DNA from 4 places in the Desulforapulum autotrophicum HRM2 genome. Region 4 is predicted to be linked to each of the others. Evidence: predicted binding sites of a transcription regulator. Region 4 holds the regulator's gene; each other region holds the start of a gene.
The links. The regulator sigma-54, encoded in region 4, starts transcription at its own class of promoters, with help from an activator protein. The targets are predictions, from matches to a motif close to TNTGGCACANTTTCTGCTNT.
Positions count from the first base shown of each region.

Region 1 (2,210 bases), 840 kb from region 4:
TGTTCCAAAGGAAAAGCGTTGATCAACGATCATTTGGAGATTTATTCAGAGCCTGCAATGAAGAATTGGCCAACATAACTTTCCTTGATGCACTAACGAGGATAATGCAATTAGCCATGGCTACGTTACGAAAGGTTCATAACTTGTCTGAGAAGATCATAAATTCCATGCTCGACCTGATAATGGGTGAAGCACTTGTATATTTCGGCCTTTCCAATCGGCAAACGCCCCTATTGGAAGGGGAATAGAGATGAATTTACTTCTCAGAAAGTTGAGTTATATATTCTATGGGCGTAATTTTTACCCTAAACCCAGGGTAAAATTTACCCTAAACAGTGTTAAACTCCAATAATCATCGAATAGCGGTAGTTATAGACTATGGAAGGAATTTACTAAAAGTATTCCAGCAGTTCCCATCCTTCAAGAAACGACCAAAGAAAGGGCTTTAGCTATGGCTTAGATGGATTGATATCGAGTCCTATTGATAACGATACTTCTATTTGCTTCAACTATCGGGCAAAAACCTCGTTTTATAGCGATATGTCTCTCGAGGAATAGTTGGACATTAGAAAAAACTATAGCTCTCTCAAATCGATAATTTTGACCTTTCTGATGGGATTTATCACAAGTCTTCTTGGCCCAGGTCATCCTCATACTGTCTTCTTTCCAAATCTTCTTCAGCCAGCTCTTAAGGTACCCCACATTGCTTCTGTCAGTCCGGTCATTTTGACAAATCTTAACAGCAACCTTTGAGACCGCTCTGGAGAAAACCGGATCAAATGATTTTTTTTGCAATATCTGGTTTTTTGATGTAATGATCATTTCAGGAATTTTTGCAGATACCATTTGAATTGTTGAATGTTGGGGCAGTTAACCTTTATGCAAGTATCTTTGATATTTTCGACAACCCTGATACATAAGTCAACTGCACTTTGGGCTAAAACAACCTATTTTTTCAACTGCACCAACCTGATTTTGCATGAACCACTGCTATGGGGCATCATCATCGTTCTTTTCATCTTTTCAATTGTGAAAAAAAAATACACAAAATTATATAATTTTTTACTCAATTGCTCATGTTTTTTTTTCATACCATAAAAAATTGCTTATAATATTAATATGTTGAGTTTTGGCACAGTTTTTGATTGTGAAAATCACAGGTTATGTAGTTGTATATTCATGATATTTTTAAAAAGGAGAATTTTAATGAAACGATTTTTATTGGTTTTAGCAACCCTGATAGCTTTTTCAGGGTTTGCGATGAACGCATCGGCAGCCTATCTGACTGGCGGCGATGCAACAGACAAGGATTCTGCTGATGTTATTCTTGATATTGCTTTTGCTATTGATACAAGCTCCTCAATGAATGACGAAGCATCTGAGATTAGCACGGCCATGAATAATCTGGTTACAAATCTGGCATGCCCTGACTGCGATGTCTGGATCCAGGCAACTTTTTATGGGATCAATGGAAGTTATACTGGTCTTTTTGATCAAGTGCTGAATGGTTCGGCAGTTAACCATGATGAAGACAATGCGCCGGCTGTAAACGATCTTTTAAGTTCTGCTTATGCTTCTTCATGGATGGTTGGTGGTGCAGCAGCTGGGCAGGATTATTATAAAGCGATTGTCACAATTGGTGATGAAGGGACCGAAGATGGATATCCGATAGAACAGAATGATTGGGCTGCCGCTTATTCAGCTAACCAGGCTGCGATTGGTGCCGGTGTCATGATTTTCTCAATGGTTGGAACACCTTGGGCCTCTTATGCTTCGGATGCACCCAATCGTGATGACGTGTTCCAAGCGATGGCCATTGGCGGAACAGGGGGAGGGTATACATTTGGTGCCACCGGTGGGACTTTTGTTTCTACTGCAACTAGCGTATCCGGATCAGCCAGCACCGTTGAAGCTGATCTTGAAGCAATTATCTGTACTGCAGCAGGCGGTGGTACTGGTGCAACCGTTCCGGAACCGGCCACAATGCTTCTTTTCGGGGTTGGCCTGATCGGCCTTGCCGGATTCAGCAGAAAAAAAGTATAATTTCGATTCGTAAACGGATATTTAAAAAGGACAGGATGTAACATCCTGCCCTTTTTTTATTGGCAGAATTTTCTAAATATCAAAAGACCATTGAAAAAGTAGGCTGTTGCAAGTTAGAATGATGAACCGATTATTTTCAGGAGGGAAACATGGATCGTCAGATTTTT
Region 1 covers NC_012108.1:2,333,582-2,335,791, reverse strand. The annotation lists gene HRM2_RS10285 (IS4 family transposase) at 1-248, shown strand, start outside; gene HRM2_RS10275 (PEP-CTERM sorting domain-containing protein) at 1,207-2,043, shown strand; gene HRM2_RS10270 (tetratricopeptide repeat protein) at 2,193-2,210, shown strand, end outside.
Region 1: HRM2_RS10275 (PEP-CTERM sorting domain-containing protein) is a predicted target of sigma-54. The motif match lies at 1,129-1,148, and genes of this name have one in related genera.

Region 2 (2,210 bases), 860 kb from region 4:
GATACCAAGGCTTTCTCAAAAAAGCAGAAAATTTCCATTACAAAGCGCGAACTTGCCAAAATCGCCGCCACAGGGTGAGTTTCTAAAAAATTAAACGTTCATTCCCCCATGAAGGGGCATAAACTTCCTGTTAAACATGTCTTCAGACAACCATTTAATATCTAAAGAATCGTCTGGGTTTGTGTGGAATGGCATAGGGTATTGTTGAACGGAATGCTGCGGAACAATATATTCTCCCACGACATCGGGCTGAATGGAAAGAGGCTTGTGCTGGTCAGTTCTGATGGGCGGGGTAAAAAAGCGAACAAAGGGGTTGGCCACAAGCGTGTTGTTGGCCGGAAGCTGAATCAAGGGGCTTTTTTTGACGAAGAAAAAATGATGAAGATTTGTTTCCGGGGTATTGTTCCCATAACGCTGCATGAAAGCTTCTTCTACTTTCCGTAGGTTTACTCTCAGGGCAACGGCAGGATTTTTATTGACTTTGGGGTATGCTTTGACTTTTCCGTTGCCCAGATCGTCAAACAGCAGGAGTTGCTTATAAACCGGTGCATGTTTAGGATTAACCGTTATAACCAGGTCGTCGAGATGGAGATGTTCCTTGGCATATTTGAATAAAATCTTGTTACCTTGCATGAGCGTGTTCTGGGATCCATCCCTGATATCCGGGTGTGTGGCAAGGCAACCGACCTCACCGATCCTTCGTCCCTGGGCCCTCAGAAGATCCAGTTCTTTGCCAAAGATGGTGTCCATTGGCAACTTGTCTGGTGAGTCCGGGAACAGGCTGGCAGTAAATATGAGTTTTTTATTCTTTTTACCGATGAACACAGCGGTTTTATCAAACAAATGATTTTTAAGAATCCTGCACGGACATGAAATCTCCTGTGCATTGACATACCCTTCCTCAATATAGACATCCTGGACAAGCTTTAATGCGGTAAAAAAGTCTTGAATACAGTCCGCAGGTTTGAAATTATACTGGCTCATTTTTTTTTCATCTATTGTGACCAACTGTCTCAATGTCTCATTTTTGATGGGTTTTATTTTAGCTTCATGCATAAGTTCTTGTTCCTCTTTGGTTGGTGCAAACTTCTCATTTTTAAAACGGATTGGTTTTCAAATCCCGTTGTCGTGACAACAGGACCAAAGTAAAGCAAAAAGGGGGCCGGAATATAAATTTGATACGTAAAGTTTAAGGAGAAGGTCGGTTTTGTCGAAAAAGTATATTGATTTCAGATGGTTGTATGTGCAAATAATTTCTTTGCTCGTCAAATGAGAGATGGTGTTCCTCAAAAAAAAAGCCAATCATTCTTTTAAAGTTGTATGAAAAACCCTGCATTGAAGTCAATGTATTGAATAACTATCTGAAAACAAATAAGAATTTAGCGTTAATATGCTGTATGGAAAACCATACGCAAAAGAATAGAGCAAGTCAGGATTCTTTGAAAAACAAGGGTCTGAACATGGACCCGGGAAGTGTATGAAAATCACTACAGGGCATCCCTGAAGTCTTCGGCTTTAAGTCCGCATTTGTTCATCAGGTCATAAAAATCAGCCCTGTATTTGCCAGCCAGCTTTGCAGCGCGGCTCACATTTCCCTTGGTCAGTTCAAGCAACTGAATGATATATTTTTTTTCAAACTCCAGTTTTGCCTGTTTGAACGGTTTTAATTCATTGCTGGTCTTGTCTGGTTCCAACAGGATCATGTCCTGGGAAATCACCGATTCACTGGACATGGCAACGCAATACTCAACAATATTTTTCAACTCCCTTACATTCCCAGGCCAGAGGGCAGTCATCAACTTTTTCATAGCGCCTGGCGAAAACTGACTGACATTTTTTCCCATCTGCTGACTGAAGTCATTTAAAAAACAATGGGCAAGGATAGGAATGCAGTCGCGCCGTTCCCTCAGGGGCGGCAACGTTATGGGGATGACATGAATTCGATAATAGAGGTCTTGCCTGAAGTTTCCTTTGGATACCTCCTCGGCAAGTTTTTTATTGGTGGCAGAAATAATCCGAGCTTCAAATTTAATTTTTTCACTTCCTCCCAGGGGATAAAACTCGTTTTCCTGCAATACCCTGAGTAACTTGGCCTGGATGGAAATCGGAATTTCAGATATTTCATCAAAGAAAAAGGTCCCATTCTGGGCCTGTTCCAAAAATCCTTTTTTGTTTTTTGCAGCACCGGTAAATGCGCCTTTTTTATAACC
Region 2 covers NC_012108.1:2,308,894-2,311,103, forward strand. The annotation lists gene HRM2_RS10170 (HDOD domain-containing protein) at 1-78, shown strand, start outside; gene HRM2_RS10175 (N-acyl amino acid synthase FeeM domain-containing protein) at 91-984, opposite strand; gene HRM2_RS10180 (sigma-54-dependent transcriptional regulator) at 1,488-2,210, opposite strand, start outside.
Region 2: HRM2_RS10175 (N-acyl amino acid synthase FeeM domain-containing protein) is a predicted target of sigma-54. The motif match lies at 1,148-1,167, and genes of this name have one in related genera.

Region 3 (2,210 bases), 2.1 Mb from region 4:
TTGCCGAAAAAGAGCCCGGCTGCACCCGGAGTGATTGAAGGGTCGGCAAAGAGGCCGGTTGCCAGCGCGCCCCAGATTCCGCATACCCCGTGAACCCCAAAGGCGTCAAGGGAATCATCATAGCCTAATTTTTTCTTGAGAAGTCCCACGCTGAAATACCCAAGGGCACCTCCCACAGCTCCCATGATCAACGAACAGGGCAGGTTGACAAAACCGGCCCCAGGCGTAATGGCAACCAGGCCTGCCACAACCCCTGAAGCAATGCCGAGCAGGGTGGGGCGCTGGCTGTGATACCACTCCACGGCCATCCAGGCAAGGCCGCCAGCTGCAGCCGAGGTATTGGTGACAAGAAAGGCAGATCCGGCAATGCCGTCTGCTGCAAGTTGACTGCCCGCATTGAATCCGAACCAGCCAAACCACAGAAGGGCAGCACCCAGGGAGGTGAGGGCAATACTTGAAGGAAACATGGCTTCGCGCCCGTAACCCTCCCGTTTTCCAACCACAAGGCAGAGTACAAGACCTGCAACACCGGCATTGATGTGGACCACGTTACCCCCTGCAAAATCAAGGGCTCCCATGGCGTGCATCCATCCGCCGCCCCAGGCCCAGTGGGCAACCGGCGCATATACAAAGGTGATCCAGACAACGGTAAAGAGAATCCAGGATGAAAATTTCATCCGGTCCACTACGGCACCCAATACCAGGGCTGCTGTAATGCAGGCAAAGGTCATTTGAAAAACGACAAACACGAGGGTTGGAATGGTTCCCGTGAGGCTTGTATGGTCTATCCCCATGAGAAAAAGATATTCCAGGGTCCCGAAAATGCCACCCACATCACTGCCAAAGGCAATGGTGTAACCCCATATAACCCATACCACGCTTGCCAGACAGTAGGCCGTAAAGGTCATGGCAACGGTGTTTAAAAAATTTTTTGATCTGGACATACCCCCGTAAAAAAGAGCCAGTCCCGCCGGTGTCATCACCATAACAAGGGCCGTTGCCACAATGACCCATGCCGTATCGCCCGAATTCAGAGTCGCGTCTCCGGCAAAGGCCATTGTTGACGATGCCGTCACCATGGCCCCGGTCATGAATAAATTTTTCAGTTTCATTTCCCCTCCCTCAAAAAATTATAAGTTAGCAAACGTGTTTTAATTTCGTAAACCTATCAATAAAATGCAAAGAGGATGCCATGGGAATCTGGAATAAGTTATCCAACTGAAAGCATTCGTCTTTTTGTTTTTTGAACCGGGCAGCAGGTGTTGACTAATAACAGATTTGTAATAATAAAAACAACATAATTACGTTTTTGCACGATCAAATGAGGGGGGTAAAATAGTGCTTGCAAACATCATGGTTCAGGCGTATATTCCTCCGCTATCATGAATCAGACCGTGAGGATTTCGTGAGGATTTCGTGAGGTTTTTGATTGTCCCTATTAACACATATCAACGTATGAGGCATGCTCAAAATGGAATCTCTATCAAGCAGAGTTTTCAAATTAACCTTTATCTTATGTATCGCATTTTCAGGAATGATGATTGGTCTTAGGGGCGCCACGCCATGGACAAGAATTTCCTGGCCCCAGGCATTTACGATTCATCCTGCCATGTGTTTCGGGTCATTGCTTTTGACCCTTGTTGTTGTAGAACTTGTCTGGCGGATTGTTCTGGCTGTTCGATACCGGCCGATATCCGACTGCGAAACATCCCAGTTACCCCATTGCACGGTCATAGTTCCTGCGTTCAACGAAGGCGTTCAAGTTTACAAAACCCTGAAAAGTCTTGTCGCGAGTGACTATCCAAAGAAAAAACTACAGCTCATTGCCGTTGATGACGGCAGCCAGGATGACACCTGGGACTGGATTAAAAAGGCCAAACAGGAGTTGGGCAAGGGCCTGAAAATCATCCGGCTGCAGCAGAATCAGGGGAAACGCCATGCCCTTTATTCGGGCTTCGTGAAAAGTACGGGCAGTATTCTCATTACCGTGGACAGTGATTCCATGGTTGAACCGCTGACCATCAGACATATGGTGGCCCCTTTTGTAAAGGATGCCAGGGTCGGTGCCGTTGCCGGAAATGTCCGGGTGCTTAACCGGGAAAAAGGAATGATTCCCAGGATGCTGGATGTGGCTTTTGTCTACGGTTTTGATTTTATGAGGGCAAGCCAGAGCATGGTCAATACGGTGATGTGTACCCCGGGTGCCCTTT
Region 3 covers NC_012108.1:5,222,763-5,224,972, reverse strand. The annotation lists gene HRM2_RS22960 (ammonium transporter) at 1-1,112, opposite strand, end outside; gene HRM2_RS22955 (glycosyltransferase family 2 protein) at 1,535-2,210, shown strand, end outside.
Region 3: HRM2_RS22960 (ammonium transporter) is a predicted target of sigma-54. The motif match lies at 1,176-1,195, and genes of this name have one in related genera.

Region 4 (2,210 bases):
AGCGTGCTCTCAGGCGGAGAACGAAGACGGCTTGAGATTTCAAGGGTGCTTGCAACCGACCCTTTGTTCATCCTTCTGGATGAACCCTTTGCCGGGATTGACCCCCTGGCCGTGTCAGACATACAGAAAATCATCACCCACCTCACTGAACTTGACATCGGGGTTCTGATATCTGACCATAACGTGAGAGAGACCCTTGGGGTGTGCAACTTCGCCTATATCATGAATCAGGGAGAGGTGATTGAATCGGGAAACCCGGAAAAAATCACCTCCAGCGAAATTGCAAGACGATTCTACCTTGGAGATAAATTTAGGCTCTGATTATGGCTTTAGGACTACAACAAAACTTAATACTCACCCAGCAACTGGTGATGACCCCCCAGCTGCAGCAGGCGATAAAACTACTCCAGCTCTCCCGGCTGGAGCTTGCCGGGATGATCGAGCAGGAACTCGAGGAAAACCCGGCCCTGGAAGAGAGCATTCAGGAAATAACCCAGGCAGAGGCCCGGGAGATTGAACGTGAAGCCGACACCAAAGACCAAAACGAGGACCTGAAAGAGGTCACCATTGAGGAAAAACTTTCCCAGGACACGGACTGGGAAAGCTATATCAACGAATACAACTCAACGGGAAGGGTTCACTCGGAAAGAGATTTCCAGGAGGCCCCCAATTACGAGGCATTCACCTCAGCCAAAAAGACCCTTGAAGATCACCTTCAGTGGCAGCTTCTCATGAACAGCCCAACCCCTGATCAGGAACAGATAGGAAGCATGATCATCGGCAGCCTCAACGTTGACGGATATCTTTGTTCAACGGTTGAGGAAATTGCTGAACCCGGGGGTTTTGAAATCGAAGCCGTTGAAGCCATGCTCAAAACCCTGCAAACCTTTGACCCGCCCGGTGTCTGCGCAAGGGATCTCAGGGAATCACTGCTCATTCAGATTACGAGACTTGGCATCGAAGATCCGATGCTTGAACGGATCATCACCCGGCACATGAAAAACCTGGAGAACAAAAACTACAAGAAAATCGCAAAGGATCTAGGCATATCCATAGATCATGTGGTTTCAGCCGTGAACGTCATCAAATGCCTGGAGCCCAAACCAGGTCGAGAGTTCAGCACTGAAGAACCCCAGTACATTATTCCAGACATCTATGTATACCGGGAAGGCGATGATTTTAAAATTGTCATGAACGACGACGGCCTGCCCAAACTGAGGATAAACCGTGTATACAAAGAGGCAGTCGCCAAGGGCACCAAGATATCAAAAGAGACCAAGACCTACCTCAACGAGAAGATGCAGAGCGCTTCCTGGCTCATCAAAAGCATCCACCAGCGACAGAAGACCATCTATTCTGTCATGGAGAGCATCATCAAGTTCCAGCGGGAATTTTTCCTCAACGGGATCACCCAGTTAAAACCCATGATCCTGAGGGACGTGGCCGAAGATATCCAGATGCACGAATCAACCATCAGTCGGGTCACAACCAACAAATACGCATACACCCCCCAGGGGTTATTTGAACTTAAATATTTTTTCAATAGTTCCATCTCAAGAACTGATGGTGATTCAATGGCTTCGGCAAGTGTCAAGGACAAAATCAAACTTATTATTGAAAAGGAAGATCCTCAAAACCCCTACAGCGACAAGCGACTGACAGAGATATTAGAAGAGGCTAACATCAACATAGCCCGCAGAACCGTAGCCAAATACAGGGAGATGCTTCACATTCTTCCGTCAAGTAAACGTAAACAATTTTAGGGAGGTTTTTTTTATGCAGACATCCGTCACTTTTAAACAGATTGATCCTTCCGATGCATTAAAATCCTATGTACAGAAAAAGGTAGACCGATTTGACAAAATGCTTGAAAGCCCGGCAGAGGCAAACGTGGTTCTGTCCGTTGAAAAGATTAGACACATTGCCGAAATAACCCTTGTGTGTGACCGATTGAAGATCCATGCAAAGGAGGAGTCTGAAAACATGTACTCGTCCATTGACACCCTTATGGACAAGGTGGCAGGCCAGATAAAGAAAAACAAGGACAAGATGCGACGCCACATGTCAGGCAACAAGGCAAGCATCAAGGACAATGATATTCTCCTCACCCCTCCCGAGGCCGCCTCGGACACCTCCACTCCTGAAGTGATCATGGAGGCCATTGACGTAAAACCCATTGACATCGATGATGCCGTTATGGAACTCAACTC
Region 4 covers NC_012108.1:3,172,563-3,174,772, forward strand. The annotation lists gene lptB (LPS export ABC transporter ATP-binding protein) at 1-321, shown strand, start outside; gene rpoN (RNA polymerase factor sigma-54) at 324-1,763, shown strand; gene hpf (ribosome hibernation-promoting factor, HPF/YfiA family) at 1,777-2,210, shown strand, end outside.